Regions from separate parts of the Rhizobium sp. WYCCWR 11146 genome, predicted to be linked through region 1. Evidence: predicted binding sites of a transcription regulator. Region 1 holds the regulator's gene; each other region holds the start of a gene.
What was found. Region 1 encodes LexA, which represses DNA repair genes until DNA is damaged. Its sites were predicted from a motif close to TGTTCNNNNTGTGTTCNG; they were not measured.
Positions count from the first base shown of each region.

Region 2: a site for LexA is predicted at 1,729-1,746, ahead of HX899_RS06465 (ImuA family protein). Genes of this name have one in related genera too.
Region 3: a site for LexA is predicted at 1,639-1,656, ahead of HX899_RS16015 (ATP-dependent helicase). Genes of this name have one in related genera too.
Region 4: a site for LexA is predicted at 2,850-2,867, ahead of dnaE (DNA polymerase III subunit alpha). Genes of this name have one in related genera too.

Region 1 is NZ_JACCEY010000037.1:140,083-144,283, reverse strand. It holds gene eno (phosphopyruvate hydratase) at 1-489, opposite strand, end outside; gene kdsA (3-deoxy-8-phosphooctulonate synthase) at 639-1,484, opposite strand; gene HX899_RS28315 (VOC family protein) at 1,481-2,374, opposite strand; gene lexA (transcriptional repressor LexA) at 2,572-3,291, shown strand; gene HX899_RS28305 (ComEC/Rec2 family competence protein) at 3,272-4,201, opposite strand, start outside.
Region 2 is NZ_JACCEY010000010.1:80,913-85,113, forward strand. It holds gene HX899_RS06460 (DNA polymerase Y family protein) at 1-1,004, opposite strand, end outside; gene HX899_RS06465 (ImuA family protein) at 925-1,680, opposite strand; gene HX899_RS06470 (hypothetical protein) at 1,888-2,148, shown strand; gene HX899_RS06475 (SOS response-associated peptidase) at 2,229-2,906, shown strand; gene dinB (DNA polymerase IV) at 2,984-4,066, shown strand.
Region 3 is NZ_JACCEY010000021.1:63,866-68,066, reverse strand. It holds gene HX899_RS16035 (DUF982 domain-containing protein) at 1-212, shown strand, start outside; gene HX899_RS16030 (hypothetical protein) at 466-729, opposite strand; gene HX899_RS16025 (BON domain-containing protein) at 882-1,142, opposite strand; gene HX899_RS16020 (hypothetical protein) at 1,321-1,596, shown strand; gene HX899_RS16015 (ATP-dependent helicase) at 1,704-3,764, shown strand; gene HX899_RS16010 (enoyl-CoA hydratase/isomerase family protein) at 3,776-4,201, opposite strand, start outside.
Region 4 is NZ_JACCEY010000043.1:109,210-113,410, forward strand. It holds gene dnaE (DNA polymerase III subunit alpha) at 1-2,613, opposite strand, end outside; gene HX899_RS33635 (DUF5680 domain-containing protein) at 3,115-3,579, shown strand; gene HX899_RS33640 (ABC transporter ATP-binding protein) at 3,783-4,201, opposite strand, start outside.

The DNA.
Region 1 (4,201 bases):
TTCCTGGAAATCGATCGGGTTGTCGGCATGAGCACCACCATTGATGATGTTCATCATCGGCACCGGCAGAAGGCTGGCGGAAGCGCCGCCGACATAACGGTAGAGCGGCAGGCCGGACGCCTGGGCCGCAGCCTTGGCAACGGCGAGCGATACGCCGAGGATGGCGTTGGCACCGAGGCGCGACTTGTTCGGCGTGCCGTCCAGCTCGATCATGATGTTGTCGATCTGGATCTGGTTTTCGGCGTCGATGCCGCCGATCGCGTCGAAGATCTCGGTGTTGGCGGCTTCGACCGCCTTTTCGACACCCTTGCCGAGGTAGCGCTTGCCGCCGTCACGCAGTTCGACCGCTTCATGCGCGCCCGTCGAGGCGCCCGAGGGAACGGCCGCGCGGCCCATGCTGCCATCTTCGAGATAGACATCGACTTCGACGGTGGGATTGCCACGGCTATCGAGAATCTCGCGGGCGATGATATCGGTGATTGCAGTCATGGGTTCTTCCTGCTCGGTGGGTGATAAATGGTTCGAAACCTGTCTTAGTCGAAGGCGTGCAAATTACAATGCTGCAATAGCCTTCGGACCAGCGTTCGGATGTGGCCTATAGCACGATCATGTCAGACTGTTGAACGTCAAGCTGAACCTTAGGCCTTGGCGACCGCATCGAAGGCAAGCAGCTTTTCGAGAAGCCGCGGCATGTCCTTGAGATAGACCATGTTCGGGCCGTCGGAAGGGGCATTGTCGGGGTCCTGATGGGTTTCGACGAAGACACCAGCAATACCGGCAGCCACAGCGGCGCGCGCCAGGGTTTCCACGAATTCCCGCTGACCGCCGGAGGATTCGCCCTGGCCGCCCGGCTGCGCCACGGAATGGGTCGCATCGAAGATAACGGGCGCGCCCATCGCCGCCATGATCGGCAGCGAGCGCATGTCGGAAACCAGCGTATTGTAGCCGAATGAGGCGCCGCGCTCGCACAGCAGCACGTTCGGATTGCCGCTGGCATTGAGCTTCTTCAGGACGTTCCTCATATCCCAGGGAGCGAGGAACTGGCCCTTCTTGACATTGACGACGCGGCCGGTCTTGGCGGCGGCGATAAGAAGGTCGGTCTGGCGGCAGAGGAAGGCCGGGATCTGCAGGACGTCGACGATCTTTGCCACCTCCTCGCATTGCTCGGCGGTATGAACATCGGTCAGGACGGGAAAGCCGAATTCCTTCTTGAGGTCGGCAAAGACCTCCATGCCCTTCTCGATCCCGATACCGCGTTCAGCCGACAGCGAGGTCCGGTTCGCCTTGTCGAAGGAGCTCTTGTAGACGAGGCCGATGCCGAGCTTTCCGCAAAGCTCTTTCAGCGTGCCGGCAACCATGAAGGCGTGGTCGCGGCTCTCCATCTGGCAGGGACCGGCAATCAGCGACAGGCGGCCGGTATTGGAAAAAGTGACCTGGCCTTGGCCTTCGCCGATCCTGACTTCGGAATTCGTATCAGTGCTCATCGTGTTTCCTCGAAGGCGAAGAGCGTGCCCTGCCCGGGCGCGGGCTTCACCAGAATGCGATTGTTCTTGCGCGTGTATGTCACCCCGTTAGCAGCCAAATGCGCTTCTGTCACGGCAAGATCGGCGACAGTGAAGAGGATTGCCCGGCCGCGCAGGCCGCGATCTGCGGATGAGCCGGCGATGTCGAAATAGGCCTCCAGCCCTTCCGGCGTCATCAGGCTGATTTTCGCATTCGATGCTGCGATATTGACGCCGAACCCGGTCTTCTCGACTGCCGATTGCGCCACGGCAAGGCTGACGAAGGCAGCGAAGGCGGCCGGCTCCGGCGTGCAAAGCGCGATCTCGATTAGGCCGGTGACGCCATTGGCATGCGTCTCCAGCGCGGCGCGGTCAGCCGGCAGCGTGACGCGCTCGACGGTGAAGAGCAGGAGATCAGGCGCGCGCAGGTCGCCGGCGAAAGCCAGCTTGAAGCCGGCAATCGTCTCGGAACCGTCCGGCATCGTCATCGGCCGGGTGAACTGCAGCATCTCGCCGGCGCTCGATCCGTTGCCGACGAAATTCTGATGATCGATGCCGGCATCCTTGCTGCCGAAAGCCAGCCCCGAAAGCCCCTCCTCGCCGCAGCGGAAGCGGAAGGCCTGGTTGCGGGCGGTGAAGACATTGCCTTGCCGCGCTGATGCCTCGCTCTCCTCGACGCTCGCAATCCCGAGCGGCTCCAGATAAGTCTTGTCGGCAAAGAAGACGCAGGCATTCTCCGTTCCGAAGGGATGGCGCGCATCGGCGGCAACGGTGAAGCCGAGCTTGCCGAGCCTCTCGCGCGCCAGATCGATATTGACGACCGGCAGCACGACATGATCCAGCGGGTGCGGTTTGGCGGAGTGCTCGTTCATGATATCCCCTCTCCTAACACGGCAGAGATGTGTGAGAGTGCCGCCCAAGGCAAGACTTGTGTGCCAATCCGGCGAATGAAAATAAAAATCTCAACGAGTTGGCGCCAAGTTTTACGGAAATTTAGCTACTTGCGGAACACATATGGAACATATAGTGTATGTTCTGGATTTGTTTCAATCACGAGGTCACAACGTCGATGCTCACGCGCAAACAACAGGAGCTTCTCCTTTTCATTCATGAGCGCATGAAGGAATCCGGCGTTCCGCCATCTTTCGACGAAATGAAGGATGCCCTGGATCTCGCTTCCAAGTCCGGGATTCACCGGCTGATTACGGCGCTGGAGGAGCGTGGCTTCATTCGCCGCCTACCGAACCGCGCCCGTGCGCTCGAGGTCATCAAGCTTCCGGAGGCCTACAGCCCCAGCATCCAGCCCCGGCGCGGCTTTTCGCCGAGCGTCATCGAGGGCAGCCTCGGCAAACCTCAGCCGGTCGCCGCCCCCGCTCCCGCAAAACCCGTCGCCGACAACGGCAACTCGGTCTCCGTGCCGGTCATGGGCCGAATCGCTGCCGGCGTGCCGATCTCGGCGATCCAGAACAATACCCACGACATCGTCGTTCCGGCGGACATGCTCGGCTCCGGTGAACATTATGCGCTCGAGGTCAAGGGCGATTCGATGATCGACGCCGGCATCTTCGACGGCGACACCGTGATCATCCGCAATGGCAGCACCGCAAGTCCTGGCGACATCGTCGTTGCTCTCGTCGACGACGAAGAAGCGACGCTCAAGCGCTTCCGCCGCAAGGGCGCCTCGATCGCGCTGGAGGCCGCCAACCCGGCTTACGAGACCCGGATTTTCGGGCCGGACCGCGTCAAGGTTCAGGGCAAACTCGTCGGTCTCATTCGCCGCTATCACTGACATTGGCCAGGCCCGATTCGGTAAAACTGTTGCTGCGCCAGTCATAGGCGCGATGGCGCATCCATGGCCGCGACAATGCATCGAATGCGGTTGCGACCTCCAGGCCGGTGTCCGTGAAGCGCAACTCGATGGAACCCGTCCTGCGCAGCGTCTCACCGGTGAAGAGCGTCGCACCTGAGCGGCAATTGTTGAAGCGAAGGCGGACCGATGTCACGACGATATCGGCCGCGTCACATGCCGGGCCGAGATAGGCGGCATTGTCGATGACGGTTACCACCTGACCATTGCCGAGCCTTGATGTGCACCAGGCCTTCTTGACGCAGGAAAAGCGGTTTGCGTCACCGCCCGCTGCGGCCGCCCGCATCGCGGTCCTTGCTTCGTTCTGCTGATCGCGGGAAAGCCTGACGCGGCGGTCTTCTCCCTCAGGCGGGATAGCAGGACCATCCAGCATCTTCGGCGGGTCATGCTTCGGCAGGACTAGCGCTCTCTGCCACTGGTCGAAGATGAAATCCGGCGGTCTTTCACGGTTGGAAGCCATTGCTGCCGCCTCGACCACCGCGACGAGACTGCCATCCTCCGAAATCACCAGATCCGGCGGCCGGGGAACCGGTAGAAGCAACAGGATGAGTGTTGCGACCGCGATGATCGATGTGCCGGCATGGCGCAACCGGGTACGGAGCAGCGTCAGCAGCAGAAAGCCTGCCACGGCTATCGCGAAATACCAGGCGGGCATGCGGCCGACGTCGATATTGCCATCCCAGCCGGACACCGTCTTTGCGACCGCGATCACCAGATCGAGGCCGAATCCGACGACCTTCCAGGCCCAAACATCCAGACCGAAAGGCATTAGCAGCATCGCCAGCAAGCCGGCCGGCATGACGATGAAGGAGATGATCGGCATCGTCGCGAG
Region 2 (4,201 bases), on a different contig from region 1:
GCAGTGAGGGACAGTTTTTCGATACCGAAACCGGGATCGATCTTCTCGATGCTGGAACAGAGAAGCTTTGTCAGATGAGGAATATCACGCACCGGCTTTGCCGTGCCGGCGCGAAGGGACTGCAATGTGTTGTCGACGCGGTAGACAATCAGATCGGCGCGACGAACGCCCTGCCCTTGCGTCTCCAACGCGGCGCAGAGTTCGACCACCAGCTTGCCGATATATTTGGCGATGGTTTCGGCAACCCCGATCGGTTCGGAAAAGGAACGGGCCACTTCGATCAGGTCAGCGGCGCGAATGGGGTCAATCGGTTCCGCGAGGCGCCCGAACATCTGATCGAGCCTGCGACCGACCTCCGGCCCGAAACGCAATGTTAGAGGCGCTCTCGGCGTTGCAGAAAGCTCGCCGACGGTCCGGAACCCGAGCACGGTCAGGCCGCTGACAATGTCCGGCGGCAGACGAAGGCTGGAAATCGGCAGATTGACGACAGCTTTGGCTGTCTCACCAACCGGCACGATAATCGTCTCCCGCCGGGTGGCACGGGCAATGGCGTGGGCGCTGCCCCAGGTATCTGCAATGGCGCCGCGCGCCTGAAGACCGTGTCCTCTCAGAGCATTGACAAGACCAGTGAGCATCGGCAATTCACCGCCGCGCAAATGGTCGGCGCCCTCGGTATCCATGACAATGCCATCGGGACTGTCCATCGCGACCACCGGCGTATATTGGCGCAGCATCCATAGCGCCAGGCGCTCGATCGCCAAGGCGTCGCCGTCCGGATCGGCATCAACTATGTGCAGGCCGGATATCATCGCCTGGGCTTTGGCGGCCGGCATGCCGATGCGGACGCCGGCCTTGAAGGCCGCAGCGTCGATCGCTGCGACGGTGCGTTTTGATCCACTGCGGGAAACAACCACAACAGGTGTTTCAGCCGAAATGCTGGGATCGGCGCGCCTGATCCTGTCCGTCGCGAGCGTGGGGAGAAAGACTGATACGACCCGTGGCATCGCAGGCACCTATTTCAAATTCCGCGGCTTCTCCCGCTCTTGCTCTGATCAATTCCGCCAGCCACCGCGCCCGCCCGATGCCCGGCACGGGAAGCGGCTCGGATGGCAAAACGCTGATGCGCCATCGTGTCGTGGCGGCCGTCGGCTGCCCGAAATCAGCGGCCTCCGTCGGGCGACGCCATCGTCGAAGCGCAATGCCAATCGTTCCTGAAGCCTCAGCCGCCAGCTGCAGGCGCCGCGAGGCGGTCATCGGCAGTCGGACCAACTCGGCGACCACGGCCCCCAGCCCGCCAAAACGCAGGCCCTCTTCGAAATTCGTGAGCACGTCCTCTTCCCGGTCGGCTTCGACATAGATCACGCGATCATGATGGAGCCCCGCCTGGGTGAGTGCCGGGGCAAACAGGTCGGGCCGCGTCAGACACCAGAGCACGTCGCCCTTGGTTCGCGCGACAATGCCAGCGACAAAGAGAGCGGCGGCGGCGCCATGCACGGCGTCGGCGCCACCACCGGCCACTTCGTGCAAGGAGCCGCAGGCCAGCCCACCACCGGGAAGCTTTGCGTCGATCTCGGCAATTCCGAACGACAGCACCTCGCCCTTGCGCGCAGTTCCGCCTTCAAGCCGCCGGATGCGGTCCTGAAGTTCGGAAATGACGGGGTTGGCGGCTGTGATTGGCATCGGTTTCCTACGTCAAGAGTGCATTTGCATAGTCAAAAAAAGCTGATATGTTCTGTTTTTGTTCTTTAAACGACGATGAGTCAACGGGCAAGAATCGGGTGGATAGCAGCCGGCATCACGAGACGGCTGTTGCTCAAACGATTCATCAAGCAGATTCAATTCGATGCTGAATGTGACAAAAAATATCGTGGATGAGAAAATAGAGATATGCCCGGCCTGCTGACGCTCAGAGATTTCAAGGGACCGGTGATTACCGTCGACTGCAAACCGTGCGGGCAACGGGGCGAGCTTGATCGCAAGGCGTTGGTGAAACAGTTTGGCGCCAGTATGCGTTTTGTGGATCTGCGCCGTCGCATGGCAATGGGTTGCGACAAGATGCACTGTTCTGACGGGCAGGATAGATGCGGGACGCTATTTCCCTGTTTGCTGGAGGCCGGTGTAGTTGTTGAGGCGCAAGAGCCCACGTGATCAGTGGGCATCTCAAAGCTTGATTGCGATCCGTAAGGGTCGGAAACTTCGCCTTGACCCGCATTGATAGGAGGACGGCAGTGTGTAATCTCTACAACGTGACGACCACGCGCGACGCGGTTCTGCAGTTTACAAAGGCGTTCCGGGATCGAGCCGGCTGGAATGAAGCCTCTTTCGATGTTTATCCAGGCTATCAGGCGCCGATCGTCCGCGTTGCCGAGGACGGACAGCGCGAAATTGCCCGGGCGACTTGGGGAATGCCGTCGCCGCCCGCCTATGTGAAAAACTACGATCCCGGCGTCACCAATATTCGCAATGTGAGTTCGCCGCACTGGCGGCGCTGGCTCGGTCCGACGAGCCGCTGCGTCGTGCCGTTCACGTCTTTTGCCGAGCCTGATCCAGCCAGCAAAGTGGAAGGCGGGCGTGTGCCGAACGCCTGGTTCGCCGGCAATGAAGGCCGGCCGCTGATGTTTTTCGCGGGTTTCTGGACGCCATGGAAGGGCGTGCGCAAAGTCAGGGATGGCGAGCAGGAATACGAGCTGTTTGGATTTCTGACGACCTCGCCCAACGAAATCGTCTCGCCGATTCATCAAAAGGCAATGCCCGCCATCCTGACCACGTCTGAAGAAGTCGAGACCTGGCTGACAGCACCTTGGGATGAGGCCCGCCATCTACAGCGTCCGCTACCGGGCAACATGCTGGTGATTGTGCCGCCACAGGCCAAACCGAAGCCGGACGAGGAAGGTCTGTTGCTTTGATCACCAGCACAGAGCACGACCAGGGCAGTCAAATGCCCGTTCACCAAATGCCGGCTTATCCTGTGGGCACTGACGTCATGGGGAGCGTGCAACCCGTGCGCAAAATCATCCATGTCGACATGGATGCCTTTTATGCGTCGGTCGAGCAGCGCGACAATCCGGAGCTACGTGGGCTACCACTGGCCGTCGGCGGATCGGCGGCACGCGGTGTGGTGGCAGCGGCGAGTTATGAGGCCAGAACCTTTGGTGTGCATTCGGCCATGCCGTCGGTGACCGCCAAGCGAAAATGTCCGGATCTTATCTTTGTGCCGCCGCGCTTCGAGGTTTATCGGCAGGTCTCCCAGCAGATCCGGGAGATTTTTACTGAGTACACACCGTTGATCGAGCCACTGTCGCTGGACGAAGCCTATCTCGATGTCACCGAGAACCTGAAGGGCATGGAGATCGCCAACGAGATTGCGCTGGAGATCCGCGCGAAGATCAAGGCGGTCACCGGCCTCAATGCGTCTGCCGGCATCTCCTACAACAAGTTCCTGGCCAAAATGGCGAGCGATCTGAACAAGCCGAATGGCCAGGCGGTCATTACGCCAAAGAACGGCCCGGGTTTTGTCGAGGCCCTCCCCGTCAAGAAATTCCATGGCGTGGGGCCGGCCACGGCCGAGCGAATGAAACGGCATGGCATAGAGACCGGGCTTGATCTTAAGTCGAAGTCGCTAGCGTTCCTTCAGCAGAACTTCGGGAAGTCCGGTCCTTATTTCTACGGCATTGCCCGTGGGATCGATGAACGCCGGGTGAGACCCGATCGCATTCGAAAGTCTGTTGGCGCCGAGGACACGTTCGTTGAGGACATCGGCGATCTCGATCTTGCCAAAGCCGAGTTGCGGCCATTGGCCGAGAAGGTCTGGCGCTATTGCGAGGCGCATGACATCACGGGAAAGACGATCACCGTCAAAATCAAATATTCGGATTTCAGTCAGGCGACACGCAGCAGGACCGTGTCGGGACCCGTGTCCGACGTCGACATGGTCTTGGAGAATGCTGAAACCCTGCTCGCCTCGGTGTTCCCGTTCAAACGGTCTGTGCGGCTATTGGGGATCACCCTGTCATCGCTCAAAACCGAAGAGAGCGGGCAAGAGCCGCAGCTCGCGCTCGGGCTCTGATACCACGGTCCTGAAAACGAAAAAGCCTGCCACGGGAGGAGGTGCGGCAGGCTTTTCGAAAAGAACCAAACAACGGCTGGGAGGAGGAGTGCCGCTGTTCCGACAGACGTCCCTTGGGAGGAGGAGTGGGCCGTC
Region 3 (4,201 bases), on a different contig from region 1:
AGGTTGGTTTCGAAGGTGCCGATGCGCGAACGGTCAATGGGCCGTTCGATGCGCTGAAGTGCCTGGCGGATCTCTGGCCGAGTATGCGCGGGCTTCGTTATATCAAGGCCCGCAGCACCTGCCGGGCAGCGCTCGATGGGCGCAAGAGCGTGGAAGAAGCAAGAGCCGAGTTTCTGGCGGCAGCCGAAGAGGCGAAGCTGAAGTTGCATTAGCACTTCGGCAAGGAATTTCGGGCGATTTTCGCCTTCTGGGCGCGCAAGCGTGCCGGAACGGGACAATGCTCTAATTTTGGGCTTTAATTTTGGTTTAACCCTGCAACAAATGCGTGCCGGGTTTTGGTGCAGCAGGCGTTGTGTCTGGTACAGGTGTCTTCATAGAAGATGCCCAGCCATCATGATGATGGTTAGAGGCTCGTACCCTCTGCGGAAACGCAGGCGAGCCTCGTCCGAGCAGGACCGCCTTTTTTCAGCAATCCGCGCCGCTCTCATTCTCGATCTCGATATAACCGACGCCGATGATCGTGCCGTCCGCCGCGCGGATAAAGGAGGGGAGATAGTGGGGCTCTGCCGGTGTGCAGGCGACGGCCCCGGTATATTCGTTGAGAGCGATCTGGTCCTTCGGCAAAGCGGAATAATTCGTGCCGGTTTCCAGCGAGGCATGGGCGGAGCCGGCAAAGACACCGCAACCCACTATCAAGGTCGTTGCCCAGAGGCGAGGAAGCAACTGCATGAGAGTCTCCAGCGTTTAGGTCCGGCATTTCAACCCGCGGGAGGGCATTTTGGTTCCCTTCATGAATCGTAAAGAACTGCGCGCGCGAGCCGGACTTTTATTTGATGCATGTCGTTGTCCTAAAACCGCTGCACACTTTTAGGCGACATGCGTTAGCGTCGCAGCAAGCGAGCACGCACATAGCCTCGCCCGACGACGCCCTCGGCGATCTCGATTGCCCGCTCGATATCACCCCGCTGACGCACGAAACCTTCGAGGATGACATAGGAGCCCGATATGCTGACGGTGATTTCGCCGGCTTCGATATCGGCGGCCGCATGAAGGGCGCTCTCCACCGAGGCGCGCGTCGCGGCATCGCTGTGGCCCTGCCGGCCGGGCTCGCCATGCCCCGTGAATGCTGGAAAGCCGAGCACCGTGAACGTTTCCTAATGTTGGTTGATGTCTGTTAACGCCGCAGCGACGCATTTCGTTGCGTCCCCCGGAAAAGAAGAGCCTGTTCGACAGCGATACCTGCACGGTGGCATGGGGTACCCTTGGCGAAAGGCGCCGCGGCTTCCATATTTGGCTGCAGTCGAAAGAGGGATGATGACGATGAAAGCGCTTCTGCCTGCCTTGTTTGCCGGAGGATTGTTTGCCGGGCTTGCCGGCTGTTCCTCGGCCGATGCGCCGGCGCTGGAACCCATTCCCGGCAGCATCACCTATGGCGGCCAGCCGCGAACGAAGCTCAGCAAGTCGCCGGTCGGCAGCGCCGTCTACAACCAGTTCTACAACGGGACAGGACAGCGCGTGGAGGAAACCTATATTCTTCAGCCGGACCGCAGCCTGAAGCTGGTGCGGCGCGAGATCGGTCCGGATTTCCCCGACTGAGATGTTGCCCGCGCGCCAGATCGCTTGACAGGGACAGCAATCGCGAACATTCAAGGAACATCTAATCTTTCCCCAGTGATTCTGCGGGAGCCCGACCGGACGGCTGGATGTATCTCGAAAAGCTCAATCCGCAGCAGCGCATGGCCGTCGAGCACGGCACGCTCATCGACGGCAACCATATTGCCGGGCCGCTGCTGGTCATTGCCGGCGCCGGCTCCGGCAAGACGAATACCTTGGCGCATCGCGTCGCCCATCTCATCGTCAAAGGTGCCGATCCCCGCCGCATCCTGCTGATGACCTTCTCGCGCCGGGCAGCCGCCGAGATGGCGCGGCGTGTCGAGCGCATCTGCCGCGATGTGCTTGGTTCGAATGCCGGCGTGATGGCGGACGCGCTTTCCTGGTCCGGCACCTTCCACGGCATCGGCGCGCGGCTGTTGCGCGATTATGCGGAGCAGATCGGTCTGGATCCTGGGTTTACCATCCACGACCGCGAAGACAGTGCCGATCTGATGAACCTGATCCGGCACGACCTCGGCTTCTCGAAGACGGAAAGCCGTTTTCCCACAAAAGGCACGTGCCTTGCCATCTATTCCAGGGCGGTGAATTCGGAAACCGCGCTCGACCTCGTGCTGCGCGACGTCTTTCCCTGGTGCGCGACGTGGGAGAAACAGCTGCGCGAACTCTTCGCCTGTTATGTCGAGGCCAAGCAGAGCCAGAACGTGCTCGATTACGACGATCTGCTGCTCTACTGGGCGCAGATGGTTGGCGAAGAAATGATTGCCGAGGATATCGGCAGCCGCTTCGACCATGTGCTGGTCGACGAATATCAGGACACCAACCGGTTGCAGGCCTCGATCCTGCTGGCGCTGAAACCCCAAGGCCAGGGACTGACCGTCGTCGGCGACGATGCCCAGTCGATCTATTCCTTCCGTGCCGCGACGGTGCGCAATATCCTCGATTTTCCCGCCGCCTTCAGCCCGGCCGCCAATATCGTCACGCTCGACCGCAACTACCGCTCGACGCAGCCGATCCTCGCCGCCGCCAACGCCGTCATCGATCTCGCCTCGGAGCGCTTCACCAAGAATCTCTGGACCGAGCGGCAATCGTCCGAGCGGCCGCGCCTGGTCACGGTGCGCGACGAGGCCGAGCAGGCGCGCTACATCACCGACATGGTGCTCGACAACCGCGAGGAAGGCCTCACGCTCAAACAGCAGGCCGTGCTCTTCCGCGCCTCGCATCACAGCGGGCCGCTGGAGGTCGAGCTGACCCGGCGCAACATTCCCTTCGTCAAATTCGGCGGGCTGAAGTTCCTCGACAGCGCGCATGTCAAGGACATGCTGGCCGCCCTTCGCTTCGCCCAGAACCCGCGCGACCGTGTGGCGGGCTTCCGGCTGATGCAGATCTTGCCGGGCGTCGGCCCGTCGACGGCGCAGAAGACGCTCGACCTGATGGCCGAGGATGCCAGCCCGATTACTGCTCTTGGCTCCATGCCAGCGCCGCCGCGCTCCGGCGAGGACTGGACAATGTTCGTTTCGATGCTGCAGGAGCTGAAGACCGGGAAGGCCGGCTGGCCGGCAGAGATCGGTTTGGCGCGGCAATGGTACGCGCCGCATCTGGAACGGCTGCACGAGGATGCCGCGACGCGGCAGGCCGATCTGCTGCAGCTCGAGCAGATCGCTAGCGGTTATGCCTCACGCGAGCGCTTTCTCACCGAGCTCACCCTCGATCCGCCGGATGCGACCAGCGACCAGGCGGGCGTGCCGCTTCTCGACGAGGATTATCTCATCCTGTCGACCATCCATTCCGCCAAGGGCCAGGAATGGACGAAAGTCTTCATGCTGAACGTCGTCGACGGCTGCATACCGAGCGATCTCGCCGTCGGCACCACCGCCGAAATCGAAGAGGAACGCCGGCTGCTCTACGTCGCCATGACACGCGCCCGGGATGGTCTCGACCTCGTTGTGCCACAACGCTTCTTCACCTATGGGCAGAACTCGCAGGGCGACCGGCATGTCTATGCCTCACGCAGCCGCTTCATTCCCGCGACCCTGCTGCAGTTCTTCGAGGCCTGCAGCTGGCCGCAGGTGAAATCGCAGACTGCCGCTCAAGCGCAGGCGCGGCAGGTGCGCATCGATGTCGGCGCCCGCATGCGCGGCATGTGGCGATAACTGGATAGCGTTCAGAGTGAAAGCGGCGGTTCGGCCGGTTTCAGGAAATGCTCGACCGTTTCGGCCCCCACAGCCTCAACAGTTGCCGGCGACCATTGCGGATTGCGGTCCTTGTCGATGACGGCGGCGCGGATACCCTCGAAGAAATCGGGATTATCAAGCATCTGCAGACAGGCGCCGAGTTCGCGGCCGAGGCATTCGGCAAGCGAGGCGCTGCGGCGGCCGGCCCTGAGCAGCCGCAAAGCGAGCTTCAGACTGGTCGGTGAACGCGTCAGCATCACTCGGCGCGTCTCGGCGGCAAATTCGCCTTCCTCCCCGGCGAGTACTGCCAGGATTTCCTCGACGCTGTCGAAACCAAATGCGCGATCGATAACCGCCGCGTTCTGTCGCAGCCGGCTTTCTCCCTGAGGCTCCGAAAATGCCTGCAGCACGGCATC
Region 4 (4,201 bases), on a different contig from region 1:
GTCGCCGCGCACCTCGACGATATGGTCGACGGCGGATTCGCCAACACCCTTAAGGGCGGCGAGCGCGTAATAGATACGGTTGTCGCCGGTCTCGAAATGGCGGAAGGAGGTCTGCACCGAGGGTGCGATCACCTCGATGCCGAGGCGCTTGGCATCCTGACGGAAATCATTGACCTTTTCCGTGTTGGACATGTCGAGCGTCATCGAAGCGGCGAGGAATTCGACCGGATAGTGCGCCTTCATGTAGGCCGTCTGGTAGGAGACGATGGCATAGGCGGCGGCATGCGACTTGTTGAAGCCGTAATTGGCGAACTTCGCCAGCAGTTCGAAGATATTGTCGGCCTGCGGTTTCGATACGCCGTTCTTGACCGCGCCAACGACGAAGCGTTCGCGCTGCTGGTCCATCTCGGCCTTGATCTTCTTACCCATGGCGCGGCGCAGAAGGTCGGCTTCGCCCAGCGAATAGCCTGATAGTACCTGGGCGATCTGCATCACCTGTTCCTGATAGACGATGACGCCTTGCGTTTCCTTGAGCAGGTGGTCGATCATCGGATGGATCGATTCCAGCTCTTCGTCACCGTGCTTACGGGCATTGTAGGTGGGGATGTTCTCCATCGGACCCGGACGATAGAGCGCCACCAGCGCGATGATGTCCTCGATGCAGTCCGGCTTCATGCCGATCAGCGCCTTGCGCATGCCGGCACTTTCCACCTGGAACACGCCGACCGTCTCGCCGCGCGACAGCATCTCGTAGGTCTTCTTGTCGTCGAGAGGAATGGCTGCGAGATCGACCTTGATACCGAGCTTGGCGACGAAATCGACCGCGACCTTCAGCACGGTCAGCGTCTTCAGGCCGAGGAAGTCGAACTTGACGAGGCCTGCCTGCTCGACCCATTTCATGTTGAACTGGGTGACCGGCATGTCCGAGCGCGGATCGCGATACATCGGCACCAGCTTGGAAAGCGGCCGGTCGCCGATTACGATGCCGGCGGCATGGGTCGAGGCGTGGCGGTAAAGCCCCTCGATCTTCTGGGCGATGTCGAGCAGGCGCGCGACAACAGGTTCTTTCGCCGCCTCCTCCTGCAGCTTCGGCTCCTCCTCGATCGCCTTGGACAGCGGCGTCGGATTGGCCGGGTTGTTCGGCACGAGTTTGCAGATCTTGTCGACCTGGCCGTAGGGCATTTCCAGCACGCGGCCGACGTCGCGAAGGGCGGCGCGCGCCTGCAGCGAACCGAAAGTGATGATCTGCGCCACCTGCTCGCGGCCATATTTGGCCTGGACGTAGCGGATCACTTCTTCGCGGCGGTCCTGGCAGAAGTCGATGTCGAAGTCGGGCATCGAGACGCGTTCCGGATTGAGGAAGCGCTCGAAGAGCAGCGAAAAACGTAAGGGATCGACGTCGGTGATCGTCAAGGCATAGGCGACCAGCGAACCAGCGCCCGAACCACGGCCGGGACCGACCGGAATGTCATGCTGCTTGGCCCATTTGATGAAGTCGGCAACGATCAGGAAGTAGCCGGGGAAACGCATGCGCTCGATGACGCTGAGTTCGAAATCCAGCCGTTCGCGATAATCCTTTTCCTCGTAACCCGGCGACATGCCGAGCGTTGCAAGCCGCATGTCCAGCCCTTCGACCGCCTGGCGGCGCAGCTCGCTCGCCTCGGCGCGTTCGGCCTCCTCGGCATCGTCGGTCGCACCGGTGAAGCGTGGCAGGATCGGCTTTCGCGTCTTCAGCACGAAGGAGCAGCGCGTGGCGATCTCGATCGTATTTTCCAGCGCTTCCGGCAGGTCGGCGAAGAGCTTGACCATCTCGGCCCGGCTCTTCAGATAGTGATCTGGCGTCAGGCGAAAGCGGCTGTCGTCGGAGACGATGGCGTTGTGCGCGACCGCCATTAGCGCATCATGGGCGTCGTAATCGTCGCGGGTCGGAAAGAAAGCCTCGTTGGTCGCAACCAGCGGCAGGTCGTGGGCATAGGCGAGCCCGATAATCTTCTGCTCGTGCCGCTTGTCGTAGGTGCCGTGGCGCTGCAGCTCGACATAGAGCCTGTCGCCGAAGAGACGCTTCAGCGTGAGCAGCCGGACTTCCGCCTGAGCGGGATGGCCTTCCTTGATCGCCACGTCGACCGGCCCGGTCAAGGCGCCGCTCAATGCGATCAGCCCTTCCGTGCCCGCCTCCTCCAGCCAGGAGGCGCTGATATGAACGGCCTGGTTGCTCTCGCCGCCGAGATAGGCCCGACTGACGAGATCGACCAGCCTTTCATAACCGGCATCCGTCGCGGCGAGAAGAACGATCGACGGCAGCTTGACCAGTGCCTGCTGGCCGCCGCGCTTCTCCGTTTCCAACCCATCTTCCATGTCGATCGAGACCTGGCAGCCGATGATCGGCTGCAGGCCGTCTTCCATCGCCTTCTGGGAGAATTCGAGGGCGACGAACAGATTGTTGGTGTCGGTAATCGCAATCGCCGGCTGACTGTCGCCGGTCGCCTTGTAGAGGATCTTCTTCAGTGGCAGGGCGCCCTCGAGAAGCGAATAGGCGGAATGGACCCTCAGGTGGATGAAGCCTGGCGTGCCGCCGGTCGCCTCACCCGTTGAACCCTTTGCCGTATCCGCCATGACATGCCTTCCCAATCACCCGAATGAATCGGACGCATTGTCGGCATAGAGGGCGATGATGTCCAGAAGAAGTCCCGCGTCCGGACCGCATGATTGCCATACGGTCCCCTGAAAACTTTAGAGCGCCATGACGATGAGCGAGAAGCTTGCAACGAACATTGCGATGGAGGTGAATGCTGCGATATCACGGATCATGTCAGTCATCGGGCTCTCCTTTACTCGTTATGTTTTCAATTTGTTCCATTTATGTTCCGTTGTCAACAGGAATCTTTTCCTTCTTTGTTGTGTTCGAAAAATGCCGGGATGTGCACCTGCGAATCGCTGGGAGCCAGTACCCGATGTGATGGGCAGCAGGTTGCCCCTTCTCGGCCTGTCCCAGATCGGTCACGGCGCCTAGACGGCCAACCTCCTCGGTGGCCCGTTTATTTCCAACCTACGTTCCCTTTTTGTTCTTTACACATCGCAGCATATTTGCCAGCATCAGGCTGAGAGGAGAAGGACATGTTGGATATTGCGATGCTGAACCAATTCGTCGTGGAGGCGAAGGCTGCGACCTATGTCGGCGGCGGCGTGGCGCGCGCGCCCTGCCGGCCGGGTGCCCACGATATCGGTTTCGAACGCGGCGACTGGCGCTATCTCGACAGCTATTTCGGCGGGACCGATTTCGCCGGACAGGAAGTGGTGTGGCTCGCCGACGAGCCCGTCTGGGCGATGAATTATTTCGGCTGCATCATTGCGCCTGAGCTTATCGACGGCGCAGCAGCCGGAACGGTGATCAAGGCTGCACTTTCTGCGATGTATCGCGAGGGCCGGTTTCTTGGCGGGATGGAATTCGACCATCCGTTCGGCCACTATATCGACAGCAGCGAAGGCGGCTGCGAGCGGTTCATCGGCCACGAATGCATCATGGTCGATGGCCAGAAGGCCTATATGCTCGACTATCGCGGCGGACTGGTCATCCCCTGATCGCGGCCCGCTGCACCTTCCCCGCTCGCGGGGCGAAGGGATATGCCGCACCGGCTTTCTCTAACCTCGACGCTGCGTTTGGCACGTTCCCTCGCCCCGCTTTTACGGGGGTCCGAAGGACGGGGCGAGACGAGTGGCTCGCCCCCGGTAGGTTAGGGTGAGGGGCAGCCATCGGCGCAAACCGGACATCCTGGACCGCAGTCTCAGAAATCGACGATCTTGCCGTCGGAGATCGTCACGCGCCGATCCATGCGGCGGGCGAGTTCGTGATTGTGGGTGGCGATGAGGGCAGCAAGGCCGGACTGGCGCACCAGCGCTTCCAGTGCGTCGAAGACGTAGCTTGCCGTTTCAGGGTCGAGATTGCCGGTCGGCTCGTCGGCAAGAAGCAGGGTCGGCGCATTGGCGACGGCGCGAGCAATCGCAACGCGCTGCTGCTCGCCGCCGGAAAGCTCGCCCGGGCGATGCGAGCCACGATGGCCGATGCGCATATAATCGAGAAGCTGGCCGGCCCGCTCTCCGGCTTCCTTCCAGGAAAGCCCGGCGATCAGCTGCGGCATCATGATATTTTCGAGCGCCGAGAATTCCGGCAGCAGGTGGTGGAACTGATAGACGAAGCCGATTT